DNA from 2 places in the Streptomyces sp. NPDC059874 genome. Region 1 is predicted to be linked to the other one. Evidence: riboswitches for the same ligand, from Rfam matches in the RefSeq annotation. Region 1 holds a riboswitch; the other holds the start of a gene.
What was found. A riboswitch is a leader RNA that binds a small molecule or an ion and turns the genes downstream of it on or off. The one in region 1 is predicted to bind cobalamin.

Region 1 (7,856 bases):
CCTCGTACTGGGCCAACTGCCGCTGGTGCAGCTCCAGATGGCGCCGCAGCTCGGTCCCGAGCCCCTGTGGCCCCACGACGCCCGCCGCGCGGATGCGCAGCAGCAGCGGATCGCGCATGGGCTTGGGGTCCTGGCTCTCGCCGACCCACCGCGCGAGCTCCGCGCTGCCGGCCGGCAGGACCTCGTACTCCTTCTTCTGCCCACGCAGCGGCACCTCGCTGGGCAGCTCCCGGATCAGCCCGGACTCCTCCAGCCGGCCCAGTTCCCGGTAGATCTGCTGGTGCGTCGCCGACCAGAAGAACCCGATCGACTTGTCGAACCGCCGGGTCAGCTCCAGCCCCGACGAGGGCTTTTCGAGCAGGGCGGTGAGGATGGCGTGCGGGAGGGACATGGCGCCATCCTAGGTTTGCCGGGCCCGCGACAGCTCCGGCACGATCCGAAAGAGGAGACCTACGGGGTTGCCGCGAGCCTGCCCAGGTCCTCCGGCGTGCGGGGGCCGGGTGTTCCGGCGGCCAGCAGCCCGTGGGCGCGCAGCACGGCCGTCACCGTCGGGGACCAGGCCTGGCGCAGGCCCGCCTCGGCGAGCAGGGCCGGGTCCGAGAGCAGGGTCCCGGCCGGGCCCACGCGGATGCCCGCAGGGGTGAGCACCGCCGCGTCGTCGGCCCAGCGCACCGCCAGGTCCACGTCGTGCGTGGCCATCACCACCGTCGTGCCGGCGGCCCGCAGGCCCGCCAGGACGTCGAGCAGCCGTTCCTGCCCGTCCGGGTCCAGCCCGGCCGTCGGCTCGTCCAGGATCAGCACCCGCGGAGCCATCGCCACCGCCCCCGCGATCGCCGCGCGCTTGCGCTGCCCGTACGAGAGGAGGTGCGTCGGGCGGTCCCGCAGCGCCGTGATGTCCAGCGCGGCCAGCGCCGACTCGACGCGCTCGCGGACCTGCGGAATCGGCAGCCCCAGGTTCATCGGCCCGAAGGACACGTCCTGTTCCACCGAGGCCGCGAACAGCTGGTCGTCCGGGTCCTGCACGACCAGCTGCACCGCCGTCCGCAGCCGGGTCAGGCCCGCGCGGTCGTACGTCACCTCCGCGCCGTCCAGGCGCAGCGCGCCCGGGCCCGGCCGCAGGCCGCCGCTCAGCAGCCGCATCAGCGTGGTCTTGCCGGAGCCGTTGCGGCCCAGCAACACCAGCGCCCGGCCTTCGACGATCCCGAAGTCCACCCCGGACAGCACGGCGGGCCCGTCCTCGTACGCGTAGCCCGCGCCCACCAGCTCCACCAACGGCCTCACAGGTACAGCTCCTTCAGTACGAGGGTCACGGCCACCAGGGCCACGAGCAGGGCGGCGGACCAGGCCAGGAACCGCCAGGACAGCGCCGCCTCCGGCACGAGCACCCGCAGCGCGCCGTCGTAGCCGCGGCCCGCCAGGCCCGACTGGAGCCGCCCCGCGCGGTCGAAGGCCCGTACGAACGAGGTCGCGGCGAGCCCGGCCACCGAACGCCAGGCCGCCGCCCGGCCGGTGTTGCCCAGGCGGGCCGCCTGCGCCTGGCGGATCCGGGTCAGGGAGTCGAGCAGCAGGAACGCGATCCGGTACATGACCAGGGCCACGTCCACCACCGGGGCCGGCACTCCCGCCCGGACCAGCCGGGGGAGCACGTCCGACACCGGAGTGGTGAAGGCGAACAGCAGCACGCCGAGCGAGGCCGCGGAGGTGCGCAGCAACAGCTCGACGGCGTGCCGGGGGCCGTCGGGGGCGAGTGCGACCCACCCCGCGGGCCCACCGACCGCGAACAGCAACGGCAGCGCCCCGGTGAAGCAGAAGCCGAGCGGGATCCGGAAGGCCCGCCACAGCTGCCGCCGGGGCACCCCGGCGGGGCCGAGCAGCACGGCGAGCGTGGCGGCGCCCACCAGCGGCCCCCCGGGCCAGGGCGGCAGGCACACCGCGGTCACCGTCAGCCCGATCCCCAGCAGGGCCTTCTCCAGCGGGTGGCGGCGCCGCCAGCGGCTGCCGTGCGCCGCCGCGTCGATCGGCAGCACCGCCTACGACTCCGTGGCGGACGGGGCCGCGGCGGCTGCCGCCGCCGCACCCTGGCGGCGGCCCTTGCGCACGCCGAAGTAGTACGCGAGCACGCCCGCGCCCAGCGCCGCCTGGAGGGCGAACAGCGCCGACTCGATCTCCGCCGACGGGGGTTCGTACAGCGGGGAGAACCAGGGCTCGTAGTCCGGGCGCAGCTCGGTGATGGCCGCCTCCGCCTGCGCGTCGGCGCCCGTGAACGGCTCTTCCTTGCCCTCGCCGAGCCCCAGCGCGAGCGGGAGCACGGCCAGCGCCGCCACCAGGAACAGCAGCAGCGTGTTGATCTTCGCGTTCCTGGTCATCAGGCCGTCGCCTCCTGCTTCGTCTTGCCGGAGGTGAGCTTCGCGACACCCAGACGGACCAGGTCCGAACGGCTCGACCGCATCAGCAGCCGCATCACGAGGACGGTCAGCAGCCCCTCGCTCACCGCGAGCGGGAGCTGGGTGACGGCGAAGATCCCGCCGAACTTCCCGAGCGAGCCGAGGAAGCCCGTACCCGGGTCCGGGAAGGCCAGCGCCAGCTGCACCGAGGTCACGCAGTAGGTGACCAGATCGGCGAAGAAGGCCCCGAAGAAGACGGTCACCATCAGCGGAACGTCGAGGCGGCGCAGCAGCCGGTAGACCCCGTAGCCCGCCCACGGTCCGGCGATGGCCATCGAGAAGACGTTGGCGCCGAGGGTGGTCAGCCCGCCGTGCGCCAGCAGCAGCGCCTGGAAGAGCAGGGTGATCGTGCCCAGCACCGCCATGATCGGCGGCCGGAAGAGGATGGCCCCGAGCCCGGTGCCGGTCGGGTGCGAGCAACTGCCCGTCACAGAAGGGATCTTCAGTGCGGACAGGACGAAAGTGAACGCTCCGGACGCCCCGAGCAGCAGCGTGCTCTCCGGATTCTCCTTCACCTCACGGGTGAGGGCGCGGACACCGTGTACGACAAAGGGGGCGGACGCGGCGCCCCAGGCGACCGCGTGCAAAGGGGGTAGGAACCCCTCGGCTATATGCATGAGTGGGGAAGACCTCTCCAGCACCTCGTGGATGGACAGCGCGCCCCGGCCGGTCTCCTGGCTCACGGGTGCCGACGTCCGGGCTCCGCCTTCCCGGGGCCGTGCGGTCTCCCGCGCGGGCCCAGTGGCTTCCCGCTGGGGGGAACTCCCCCAGCTACCGCTGGGGGTACCCCCACCCTGACGCAGTCTGGGGGAGAGTGGAGCCGGACTTCCCGATCACAGTGGCGAGGGCCGCACCGGTTTCCCACCGGTTTCCCGAACACCAAGGCCCACTGACCCTATCCCGGATGGGTGCGGCTCGGTGGCGGCGCCTCCCGGCCTTGGCCACGCTGGGGGAGTGGCTGCCGAAAACGACACAGCGAACCGTCCGAACTACGCGAACCTCTCCGCCGTCTACGTGAACTGCACGCTCAAGCGTTCGCCGGAGACCAGCAACACCGAGGGCCTGATCGCCAAGAGCCGGGCCGTCATGGAATCGGCCGGGGCCCGCACCTCGCTCATCCGCGCCGTCGACCACGACATCGCGACCGGCGTCTGGCCGGACATGACCGAGCACGGCTGGGAGAGCGACCAGTGGCCGGTGCTGTACAGCCAGATCATGGACGCCGACATCCTCGTGCTCTGCGGCCCGATCTGGCTCGGCGACAACAGCTCCGTCATGAAGCAGGTCATCGAACGGCTCTACGCCTGCTCCTCGCTCCTGAACGAGCAGGGCCAGTACGCCTACTACGGGCGGGTCGGCGGCGCGCTCATCACCGGCAACGAGGACGGCGTCAAGCACTGCGCCATGAACATCCTCTACAGCCTCCAGCACCTCGGCTACGTGATCCCGCCGCAGGCCGACGCCGGCTGGATCGGCGAGGCCGGACCCGGGCCGTCCTACCTCGACCCGGGCTCGGGCGGCCCCGAGAACGACTTCACCAACCGCAACACCGCCTTCATGTCGTGGAACCTCATGCACCTGGCCGCCCTGCTCAAGGGCGCGGGCGGCATCCCGGCGCACGGCAACCAGCGCTCCCTGTGGGACGCCGGCTGCCGCTTCGACTTCCCGAACCCCGAACACCGGTAGAGGGGTTCGGCGGGCCTGTTCAGCGGGCGATGTCCACGACGAACCGCTCCGGCGAGTGCAGGGTGAAGGCGCGGTAGTAGGGGAGCGTGTCGAAGGCGGCGCCGAAGGTCACGTACCCCTCGAAGTCGCCGGTCAGTGCGATGCCCTTGAGCTTGGGCAGGTTGATCTGCCGCAGCTTGGGCCCGAGGTAGACGTTCCCACCGGCGTCGTCGTGGGCGGCGGCGGGGTTGAGGCGGATCTCCAGGAAGTACCTGCCGGGCAGCGGCACGGGCTTGCCGGACCCGTCGTAGATCAGCCGCTGGACGGGAGTGACGGTCGCCGTGGGGACGTACCCCTGCAGGTCGATGACGATCCGGTCGAACGTGGGGTGCCCGGCCCAGCGGGCATTGACCACCAGCGGGGTCTGGGTCTGGGTCTGGGTGCGGAGGCCGGCCGGGGCGGCAGAGGCCGGAGCGGCGAAGGCGAGTGTTGCGGTGAGCAGGGCGCCGGAGGCCAGGGCCACGATCCGGCGGAAACGTCGGTGGATCATGACGTCCCCTCGATTCTCCTGAGACGGGGACTTGCGACACCGACTAGGACGCCCGTTGCGGATGCCCCGGTTCCGCAACGACGGCAAAGAAAACGGCGGCAAGGAAAAGGAGGGGCCCGGCGCGCACGCCGGGCCCCTCCTCCACACCTATCGCGACCGCGTCAGCACTCGATGACGTTGACCGCGAGGCCGCCGCGGGCCGTCTCCTTGTACTTGACCTTCATGTCGGCGCCGGTCTCCTTCATGGTCTTGATGACCTTGTCGAGGGAGACCTTGTGGCTGCCGTCGCCGCGCATCGCCATCTTCGCCGCGGTGACGGCCTTGACCGCCGCCATGCCGTTGCGCTCGATGCACGGGATCTGCACGAGCCCGCCGACCGGGTCGCAGGTCAGGCCCAGGTTGTGCTCCATGCCGATCTCGGCCGCGTTCTCGACCTGCTCCGGGGTGCCGCCCAGGACCTCCGCGAGGGCGCCGGCCGCCATCGAGCAGGCCGAGCCCACCTCGCCCTGGCAGCCGACCTCGGCGCCGGAGATGGAGGCGTTCTCCTTGAAGAGCATGCCGATCGCGCCCGCCGCGAGGAGGAAGCGGACGACGCCGTCCTCGTCCGCGCCCGGCACGAAGTTCGTGTAGTAGTGCAGGACCGCCGGCAGGACGCCCGCCGCGCCGTTGGTCGGGGCGGTCACGACCCGGCCGCCGGCCGCGTTCTCCTCGTTGACCGCCATCGCGTAGATCGTCGTCCACTCGCTGCGGTGCATCATCGGGTCGCCCTCGGTGCGCAGCTGGCGCGCCGTGGAGGCGGCCCGCCGCTTGACCCGCAGCCCGCCGGGGAGGATGCCCTCGCGGGACATGCCGCGCGCGACGCAGGACTGCATGACGCGCCAGATCTCCAGGAGGCCCTCGCGGATCTCCTCCTCCGTGCGCCAGGCCTTCTCGTTCTCCAGCATCAGCGAGGAGATCGACAGGCCGGTCTCGTTCGCGAGGCGCAGCATCTCGTCGCCGGAGCGGAAGGGGTACTTCAGCACGGTGTCGTCGAGCTTGATCCGGTCCTCGCCGACCGCGTCCTCGTCCACGACGAAACCGCCGCCGACCGAGTAGTACGTCTTCTCCAGCAGCGGGGCGCCGGCCTCGTCGTACGCGAAGAGCGTCATGCCGTTCGCGTGGTACGGCAGCGAGCGCCGACGGTGCAGGATCAGCTGGTTCGGCTCGTCGAAGGCGATCTCGTGGCCATCGCCTATCTCGGCGCCCAGCAGCCGCAGCCGGCCGCTCTTGCGGATCCGCTCCACCTCGTCGTCCGCCGTCTCCACGTTCACCGTGCGCGGGGAGTGGCCCTCCAGACCCAGCAGAACCGCCTTGGGGGTGCCGTGGCCGTGGCCGGTCGCACCCAGGGAGCCGAACAGCTCGGCGCGTACGGACGCGGTCTGGGCGAGGACACCGTCCTTCTTCAGCCGCGTCACGAACATGCGCGCCGCGCGCATCGGACCGACCGTGTGGGAGGAGGACGGGCCGATGCCGATGGAGAAGAGGTCGAAGACGGAGATGGCCACTGGCGGACTCCCTTGTCTGCTCGTGGGGTGGGAGGGGGCAGGAGAGGTGTAATGCGGATTTTGTCCGGCAGGCGAGCTTATCGCGGTGAGGTGAACGGCTCGTCTGCCGGACGACGTGGGAAGGATTACGTGGACGGGTCAGGCGGGTACCGGCTCACGCTCCGGAGCCGTTGCCTCGCCCCGCGCGGCCGTGTCGGTGTCGAGGACCGGGTCGGGGCCGGGCAGGCCCGCGTGGTGGGCCTTGACGCCCGCCCGCACGGCCCAGAAGTACGTACCGAGGGACATGGCCGCCACCAGGGCGATGTCCAGGCCGCCCGGGATGGCCCCGCGGCCGCCGAAGTCGGCGGAGCCGAGCCAGGAGAGCAGGGACAGGGCGCCGAGGAAGAACACGATCCACCAGGCGGGGGCGAACTGGCGCGCCAGGTTTGTGGATGTCCCGGCCTGCTCGCCCTTGCGGGAGAGCACGAGCGCCGCGATCGGGGCGGCCGGCAGGGTCAGGGCGGTGACGATGCCGGTGTTCGGCCACCTCGACCAGTACAGCGCGCAGGCCGCGAAGACGAAGGTCAGCGGGCACAGGACCTTCGCCGCCGGGAGGCGGAACGGGCGGGGCAGGTCGGGCTTCGTGCGGCGGAAGACGCCCACCGCGATCGGGCCGATCAGGTACGAGATCACCATGGCGGCCGAGATGATCGGAGCCAGGGTCTTCCAGCTGTGGCCGACGGTGACCAGCAGCAGCACCGAGAAGCCGAGGTTCATCCACATCGCCGGGCGCGCGGTTCCGTAGACGGGGTGGGTCCGGGCGAGCCTCTTCGGGAAGAAGCCGGTCTCGGAGAGGTTCCGGACCATGTAGGCGGCCGAGGCCACGTTGGCGATGTTGGAGCCGGCGGGGGATATGAACGCGCCGAACTGGAGCATCACCACGACCCAGTGGATCATCAGCAGCTTGGCGAGCTCGGCGAACGGCGAGTTGAAGTTCACGCCCGACCAGCCGCCGGCCTGCGCCAGGTGCTCCGGCGGTACGGAGCCCAGGAAGGCCGCCTGGAGGGCGAGGTAGATGACCAGGCCCAGGGAGAGCGCGCCGGCCAGGGCGATCGGGATGGCCCGGCCCGGGTTCTTGGCGGCGCCGCCGAGGTTCACGACGGCCTGGAAGCCGTTGAAGGCGAAGACCACGCCGGAGGTGGTGACGGCGGTCAGGACGGCGGCCGCGCCGTTCGGCGCGAAGCCTCCGTGGGCGGTGAAGTTGTCGGTGTGGAAGCCGGAGGCGATGAGCGCGACGACGGCCAGCACCGGGATCGCGAACTTGACCAGGGTGAGGAGGGAGTTGATCTTCGCCGGCAACTGGACCGACCAGTAGCAGGACAGCCACAGCAGGACGGTGAGGACCAGCGCCACGCACATGCCGAAGGCGGTCAGCTGGTGGGACCGGGCGTCCACCAGGTCCTCGGCCCAGCCGAAGCTCCAGGAGGACATGTACTGGGTGGCCGCGATCGACTCGATCGGGATCAGCGAGGCGACCGCGATCCACACCGCCCAGCCGGTGATGAAGCCGAGCACCGGCCCGTGCGAGATGGAGCCGTAGCGGGCCATGCCGCCGGGGATCGGGTAGGCCGCGCCGACCTCCGCGTACGACATGGCGATCATGCCGATGAAGAC
Region 2 (7,856 bases), on a different contig from region 1:
GAGCAGCGCCAACAGTGGTTCTACCAGGGCTTCCGCACGGGCGACATGGCCCAGTGCAACACCTTCCGCTGACTGTCGGTCCCGCCTGCCATGCTGGTGTGACGCGGGTCACCGTCACGAGAGGGAGTGATCGTCATGGCAGGCGTTCCGTCCATCTGCCCCACGCTGGTCTACCGCGACGCGAAGGCGGCCATCAAGCTGCTGACCGACGCCTTCGGCTTCAGCCAGGTCGCGGTGTACGAGGGTGAGGACGGCTCCGTGATGCACGCGGAGCTGGCGTACGGCAACGGCCTCGTGATGCTGGGCAGCAAGGGCACCGGCGGGGTGTTCGACAAGGCCATGGAGGGCGCCGGCCCCGCGGGGGTCTACGTCGTGGTCGACGACGTGGACGCCCACCACCGGCGGGCCGCCGAGCACGGCGTGGAGATCCTGATGGAGCCCACCGACCAGGACTACGGTTCCCGCGACTACATGGCCAAGGACGCCGAGGGCAACATCTGGAGCTTCGGGACGTACGCGCCGCAGGTCTGAGCCCGCGGCGCGTACGTTCGCGCCCGTACGGGGTTACGCCCCGCCGGTGTGGACCTGGAAGGCGGCCCGGCGGACCGCTTTGGCGAGGGCCGGGTCGGGGTGGGCCGCGGCCAGCGCGACCAGTACCTGCACCGTGCGCGGGTGGCCGACCGCGCGGACCTCGTCCAGCAGCCGGGGCACGGTGGTGCGCACGGCCGAGTCCAGGTGGCGGGCCAGCAGCTCGGCTTCGCCGTGGTCTGCGATGGCCGCCGCGGTGTCCACCCAGAGCCAGGTCGACTCCTCGGCGGTGAGGACGTCCTGTGCCTCGTCGGGGTCGACCCCGTCGTGCTCGGCGAGCCAGAGCAGGGCGTAGGGCCGCAGCGCGGGTTCGCGTACGGCGGCGCGCACTTCGGGCTCGGCGGGCGCTCCGACCACGCGCAGCGCTTCGAAGGCGAGCCCGCGCAGCAGGGCGTCCTCGCCGCGGGCGGCGTGCAGCAGCTCGCTGACGGCGTGGCCGACGGGCCGGGCCGCGAGCCAGGCCTGGTACTCGGCGCGGGCGGGTCCCGGGGTGAGCCGGGCGCAGCCGTGCAGCATGGCGGCGGCGGACTGCTCGATGTTGCCCGCCGGGCTCTGTGCGGCGACGCAGATCTGCTCCAGCTTGACCCAGACCGCCCAACTGCCGAGCGGGGTGAGCGCGGCCCGCGCGGGGCCGAGGGTGACGGCGTCGACGGCGGCGAGTCCGCCCAGCGCCCAGCGCAGCAGCCGGGCGAGCGGGACGGCGGCGCCGGTCCGGGCCGCGGCCTCGGGCTGGGAGCGGGGTTGGGGCCCGTACGGGACCTCGCAGCGCTCGTCGCGCAGTTCGGCGACGCGCTGCCCGAGCAGGTCGAGCAGGTCGGGGACGGTCACGGGGCCGGCCGACAGCTGGAGCAGGGAGAGGAGTTGGGGCATGGCCTCGACGACCTCGGCGACGGCCTCGGGGGCGATGTCGGCGGGGGCCGGGTGGACCAGTGACCAGGCGTCGAAGAGGGCGACCCAGCCGCGCAGGACGGCGGAGTCGTCGCGGTCCCAGGCGCGCAGCCGCCAGCCGGGGCGGGCGTGGCCGCCGTGCACCTCGACGAGGCCGGCGAGCCGGGCGCGGTCCCAGCCGACGCGGATCTGGCCGTGCGTCAGGTTCAGTTCCCCGGCGGCGCGTTCGACGTCGACGGCCGGCAGGGCGCCCATGGGCGCGGGCCTTCCTCCGTCCCCGGCGCCGAGGTTGAGTTCGGCCCAGCGGGTCAGTCGTACGGCGTCGGCGAGCGAGGCCCGGGCCCGGTTCGCGAGGTCGGCCGTGGCGGGGGTGCCCGCCGGAGGCCTGGGGGCGGGCCGGGTACGTCGGTCGGTCACCGCCTTGCGGGCCGCGGCGACGGACCGCGGGGAGACGAGTCGGAGTCTGGAGTCGCGAGCCAACTGCTCATCAGGCTTTCGGGACGTCACGGAAGCAGTCTCGCCCGTCACTGGCCGAAAGCCCAAACGGAACCGGCCATTACCACTGCTCACCGGTGTTACAGACCGGGACATCCCGCCCGCAGGCCCCTTCCCGCCACAGGGCCTTCACATGAGAGGGGTGAGGAAACGGCGCAGGGATTCCTCGTAGCCCTGCGGATCCGCGTTCCACATGGCGCCGTGGTCGGCTTCGCGCACGGTGTGCAGGTGGACGAGGTCGGGGCGGGCCGCGGCGAGCCGGCGGGAGGGTTCCCAGGGGGCGAGGGTGTCGTCGGGGCCGTGGAAGATCAGGACGGGCACGCGGAGCGCGCCCGGGTCCGCGCCGGGCGGGCGGCGGTCGTTACGCAGCCCCGCGAGCCCCTCGGCGGCCCTGACGGCGAGGGGCAGCACCAGGGCCGGGGTGTGCCGGGCCGCGGCGAGCCGGCGCAGGGTGGCGTGCCAGTCGAGCACGGGCGAGTCGAGCACCACCCCGGAGATCCGGTCGGCCAGCGCGGAGCGCTCGGCGGCGTACAGGGCCATGGTGGCTCCGGTGGACCAGCCGTGCAGGACCACCCGCCTGGCGCCGTAGCGCAGGGCGTAGCGGATGGCGGCGTCCACGTCGCGCCATTCCGATTCGCCGAGGTGGCCGAGGCCGTCCGGGGAGGCGGGGGCGCCGAGGTCGCCGCGGTAGGCCAGGTCGAGGACGGGCATCCGCTGGCGGTGCAGGAAGGGCATGACCACCATCGGGTGCTCCCGGCTGCTGCCGAGGCCGTGCACGGCGATCACCCAGGTGTCGCGGGCGGCCGGCACGAACCAGGCGGGCAGCGCGCCGAGCTCCCCGGGGACGTCCACGTCGGCGTGGTCGAGCCCGAGGGCGGTGCGCGGGTTCCCGAGGTGGACCTGAGGGGTGAGTCGGACCCGGGTGCCGGGGTCGAGGCTGCCGTGGGTGACGGCGAGGAGCCGCCGTACGACGGTGTCCGGGTCGTGCTCGGCCTCGGTGAGGACGGGCCCGACCACGGCGTGCACCCCGGGCGCGGCCAGGCCGTAGGTGCCGGGGCGCAGGGAGGCGAGGGTGCGGGTCAGGGCGATCCGGCCGGCGGCGGTGGAGTGGACGCTGAGCCTGGCTCCGCCGGGCAGTGGGCGGCCGGGTTCGGGCCGCAGGGCCGCGTCGGCGGCGTACCGACCGGCCGCGACGGCGGCCGCGCCGGCTCCCAGGAGGGTCGTGGTGACGGCCGCTGCCGTCGCTGTGGCGGTACGCACCGCTCCAGTGTCGAGGCGCGGGCTCCGTCGGGCCACCGGAGGGAGTCGCTCCGCGGGCGGTGCGGGCGGAGTGATCTAGGTCTCTTCCGGCGCCCGGGCCACCCGTTCGTATACGTCGCGGGGCCTGTGCGGAGGGGTCCGTTCACCCGGCTTTGACGTGCATTAATCGATATATCTACGACAGAATCGGGACGAAGCCGCCGATCGCACGCCGGGCCGGTACACCGGTCCGACCGAGTCAGTTCACCTTCCGTTCATCCAGGTTGCCTACGGTCGGCGAGCCACTGACGTCAAACAGAAGCCTGGGTAAATGGAGCACATAACGCTTCTCCTCGGGATCGTGATCATCACCGCTCTCGTGTTCGACTTCACGAACGGTTTCCACGACACAGCCAACGCGATGGCCACCACCATCTCGACCGGCGCCCTCAAGCCCAAGACGGCGGTGGCAATGTCCGCCGTGCTCAACCTCGTCGGCGCGTTCATGTCCGTGGAGGTCGCCAAGACGATCTCCAAGGGCCTGGTCAACGAAGAGGGCATCCAGCCAGAGGTGATCTTCGCCGCCCTGGTCGGCGCGATCCTCTGGAACCTCGTGACCTGGCTGGTGGGTCTCCCCTCCAGTTCCTCGCACGCCCTGATGGGCGGCCTGATCGGCGCCGCGGTCGCCTCCGCCGGCATCGGCGCGGTCAACGGCAGCGTCGTCGTCACCAAGGTGCTCATCCCCGCGATCGCCGCCCCGCTGGTGGCCGGCATCGCCGCGTACCTGGCCGCCAAGGTCACCTACAAGCTGGGCGACAAGGTCGGCGAGAAGACCTCCGCCAAGGGCTACCGCGCCGGTCAGATCGCCTCGGCCGGCCTCGTCTCCCTCGCGCACGGCACCAACGACGCGCAGAAGACGATGGGCATCATCACCCTGGCCCTCATCGCCGGCGGTGCGATCGCGCCCGACGCGAACCCGCCGGTCTGGGTCATCGTCTCCGCCGGTCTGGCCATCGCGATGGGCACCTACCTGGGCGGCTGGCGCATCATCCGCACCATGGGCAAGGGCCTGACCGACCTGCAGCCGCAGCAGGGCTTCGCCGCCCAGACCTCGGCCGCGTCCGTCATCCTCGCCTCCTCCAACCTGGGCTTCTCGCTCTCCACCACCCACTCGTGCTCCGGTGCGGTCATGGGTGCGGGCCTGGGCCGCAAGGGCGGTGTGGTCCGCTGGTCCACCGCGACCCGCATGTTCGTCGCCTGGGGCCTGACCCTGCCGGCCGCCGCGCTGGTCTCGGCCGGTGCCGAGCTGGTCATGCGCGCCGGTGACATCGGCATCGCCGCCGTCGCCGTCTTCCTGGTCGGCTCCTGCCTGGCCATCTGGCTCATCTCGCGCCGCCAGGTCGTCGACCACAGCAACGTCAACGACGTGGAGCCGGCCGCCACCGACGAGCCGGGTGTCGTCACCACGGCGATCGCGGCCGTCACCGTCCCGCCGACCGTCGCCGCGGCCGGTACGACCGCCGCCGTGACGGACGAGGACCTCAAGGCCACCATCCCGGCCGCGACGGCGTCCCCGGCGGCTCCGGCCGCCGCGGTCTGACCGAGACACACAGAGACCGAGACATTCAGAAAGCGGCAGTATGAAGATCGACTGGGAAGCGCTCGGCTCCGTCTTCGGAGTCAGCCTCTTCGCCACCGTCGCCCTCGTGGCCCTGTTCACCCTGGGTCTGATGGGCCTGTCCAAGCACGAGGCCGCGACCGAGCAGGGCGGCACCGCCACCCTGGCCCGTAGCGGCGCGTACGCCTGCTTCGCGCTCGTCGCGGTCGCCGTGACGTACGGGATCTACCTGATCGTCGCCTGATCCGCCGCCGTACGGCGGGCAGGGCGCGAAGGCTCCCTCCGGGTTTCTCCCGGGGGGAGCCTTCGCGTCTCCCGTCCCTGCCGCGCCGCAGGTCAACGGCAAGTTGACGGGCCTTCTCGGTGCGTGGTGGACTGCCCGAGCCAATACGGCGGCATGGAGAGGAAGTCCGGTGCGAATCCGGCGCGGTCCCGCCACTGTCACCGGGGCACTCGACCGAGTGCGTCCCGGGAGCCAGGAACTCTCGCCGCCGGACACGTCGAACCAGGGCGCGGACCCTGAGTGAGGACATACCTGCCACCATGCGTGCCGATCGCGTCTTCGCGTACGGCGCCACGGCGGGCCTGATCGGCGACCGGATCCTCGGTGATCCGCGCCGAGGGCACCCCGTGGCCGCCTTCGGACGAACCGCCGCCGCCGTCGAGCGCGCCCTGTGGCGCGACGACCGCGCCCGGGGCCTCCTGCACACCCTGGTGTGCGCCGGGGGCGCTGCCGCCGTCGGCGTGCTCGGCGCCCGCGCCGTGCGCTCCCGGCCCGCGGCCGCCCGTATCGCCCTGACCGCCGCCGCCACCTGGGCCGTCGTCGGCGGCACCTCGCTGGGCCGGGAAGCCCGCGCCATCGGCGGCGCGCTCGCCGCCGGGGACGCCGAGGTGGCCCGGGAACGACTGCCCCACCTGTGCGGGCGCGACCCACAGGCCCTCGACGAGCAGCAGATGGCACGCGCCGTCGTGGAGTCGGTCGCGGAGAACACCTCCGACGCCGTGGTCGGCGCCCTGGTGTGGGGAGCCGTCGCCGGGGTCCCCGGGCTGCTCGCCTTCCGCGCCGTGAACACCCTCGACGCGATGGTCGGCCACAAGTCCCCCCGCTACCTGCGCTACGGCTGGGCATCCGCCCGGCTCGACGACGTGGCGGGCTGGCCGGGAGCCCGGCTCACGGCGCTCGCCGCGGTGGCGGCCGGCCCGGACCGTCGGGGGGCGGTTCGGGCCTGGCGCGCGGACGCGGCCAAGCACCCCAGCCCGAACGCCGGCCCCGTCGAGGCCTCCTTCGCGGGGGCCCTCGGCGTACGCCTCGGCGGAACGCTGGCGTACGGCGGGCGGGTCGAGCACCGGGCCGTGCTCAACGGAGAGACGGGGCGGCCCGTCGAGGTCGCCGACATCGAACGGGCGGTACGGCTGTCACGGCAGGTGACCTGGCTGGCGCTGGGCGCCTGTGTGGCGGTCCGGACGTTGGTATCGCGTACGTCACGAAGGGGGCGGGCATGAGCGGCACGAGGCGCGGCGGCGGACTGCTGGTCGCGGGGACCACGTCCGACGCGGGCAAGAGCGTGGTCACGGCGGGCATCTGCCGCTGGCTGGCCCGCCAGGGCGTGAAGGTGGCGCCCTTCAAGGCGCAGAACATGTCGCTGAACTCCTTCGTGACCCGGGAGGGCGCGGAGATCGGCCGGGCCCAGGCCATGCAGGCCCAGGCGGCCCGCGTGGAGCCGACCGCGCTGATGAACCCGGTGCTGCTCAAGCCCGGCAGCGACCGCAGCAGCCAGGTGGTGCTGCTGGGCAAGCCGGTGGGCGAGATGAGCGCGCGGGGCTACCACGGTGGGCGGCAGGAGCAGCTGCTCGGCATCGTCACGGACTGCCTGGAGCAGCTGCGGGGCACGTATGACGCCGTGATCTGCGAGGGGGCGGGGAGTCCGGCCGAGATCAACCTGCGCCGGACCGACATCGTGAACATGGGCATCGCGCGGGCCGCGCGGTTCCCCGTGGTCGTGGTCGGGGACATCGACCGGGGCGGGGTCTTCGCGTCCTTCTTCGGCACGACGGCGCTGCTGTCACCGGACGACCAGTCGCTGATCGCGGGCTACCTGGTGAACAAGTTCCGGGGGGACGTCTCGCTGCTCGAACCGGGCATGGAGATGCTCCGGGGGCTGACGGGCCGCGCCACGTACGGGGTGTTGCCGTTCCAGCACGGGCTGGGCATCGACGAGGAGGACGGCCTGAGGGTCTCCCTGCGTGGTGCCGTACGGGAATCCGTGGTGGCCCCGCCGGTCGGCGAGGACGTGCTGCGGGTCGCGGTGTGCGCGGTGCCGCTGATGTCGAACTTCACGGACGTCGACGCGCTCGCGGCGGAGCCGGGGGTCGTGGTGCGGTTCGTGGACCGGGCCGAGGAGTTGACGGACGCGGACCTGGTCGTCGTACCGGGTACGCGGGGCACGGTGAAGGCGCTGGAGTGGCTCCGGGAGCGGGGGCTGGCCGACGCCCTGGTCCGGCGGGCTGCCGAGGGGCGGCCGGTGCTCGGGATCTGCGGCGGGTTCCAGGTGCTGGGCGAGCGGATCTCGGACGACGTCGAGTCCCGTGCGGGCGAAGTGGAGGGCCTCGGGCTGCTGCCCGTACGCGTCCGCTTCGAACGGGAGAAGACCCTGGCGCGGCCGGAGGGTTCGGCGCTGGGCGAGGCCGTCTGCGGGTACGAGATCCACCACGGGGTGGCCGAAGTCCTGGGCGGCGAGGCGTTCCTGGACGGGTGCCGGGTCGGATCGGTGTGGGGGACCCACTGGCACGGCTCGCTGGAGTCGGACGGCTTCCGCCGGGCGTTCCTCCGTGAGGTCGCTTCGGCTGCCGGGCGGCGGTTCGTGCCGGCGCCGGACACCTCGTTCGCCTCCCTGCGGGAGGAGCAGCTGGACCTGCTGGGCGACCTGATCGAGGAGCACGCGGACACCGCGGCGCTGCTGAGCCTGATCGAGGGCGGGGCCCCGGTGGGCCTCCCGTTCCTCCCCCCGGGCGCGCCGTGAGGGGCCGG

Region 2: linked by a shared signal. The riboswitch ahead of ACFV9H_RS18250 (cobalamin biosynthesis protein) and the one ahead of ACFV9H_RS17875 (energy-coupling factor ABC transporter permease) in region 1 are both predicted to bind cobalamin.

What each region holds. Positions count from the first base shown of each region.
Region 1 covers NZ_JBHWJY010000027.1:43,562-51,417, reverse strand. Annotated here, with positions in the region: gene ACFV9H_RS17895 (PadR family transcriptional regulator) at 1-391, opposite strand, end outside; gene ACFV9H_RS17890 (ATP-binding cassette domain-containing protein) at 451-1,281, opposite strand; gene cbiQ (cobalt ECF transporter T component CbiQ) at 1,278-2,027, opposite strand; gene ACFV9H_RS17880 (energy-coupling factor ABC transporter substrate-binding protein) at 2,031-2,366, opposite strand; gene ACFV9H_RS17875 (energy-coupling factor ABC transporter permease) at 2,366-3,061, opposite strand; cobalamin riboswitch at 3,091-3,343, opposite strand; gene ACFV9H_RS17870 (flavodoxin family protein) at 3,399-4,130, shown strand; gene ACFV9H_RS17865 (hypothetical protein) at 4,150-4,659, opposite strand; gene ACFV9H_RS17860 (L-serine ammonia-lyase) at 4,821-6,203, opposite strand; gene ACFV9H_RS17855 (APC family permease) at 6,342-7,856, opposite strand, start outside.
Region 2 covers NZ_JBHWJY010000028.1:36,214-44,069, forward strand. Annotated here, with positions in the region: gene ACFV9H_RS18220 (neutral zinc metallopeptidase) at 1-72, shown strand, start outside; gene ACFV9H_RS18225 (VOC family protein) at 136-531, shown strand; gene ACFV9H_RS18230 (hypothetical protein) at 565-1,983, opposite strand; gene ACFV9H_RS18235 (alpha/beta hydrolase family protein) at 2,101-3,231, opposite strand; gene ACFV9H_RS18240 (anion permease) at 3,542-4,810, shown strand; gene ACFV9H_RS18245 (hypothetical protein) at 4,851-5,072, shown strand; cobalamin riboswitch at 5,183-5,336, shown strand; gene ACFV9H_RS18250 (cobalamin biosynthesis protein) at 5,372-6,331, shown strand; gene ACFV9H_RS18255 (cobyric acid synthase) at 6,328-7,848, shown strand.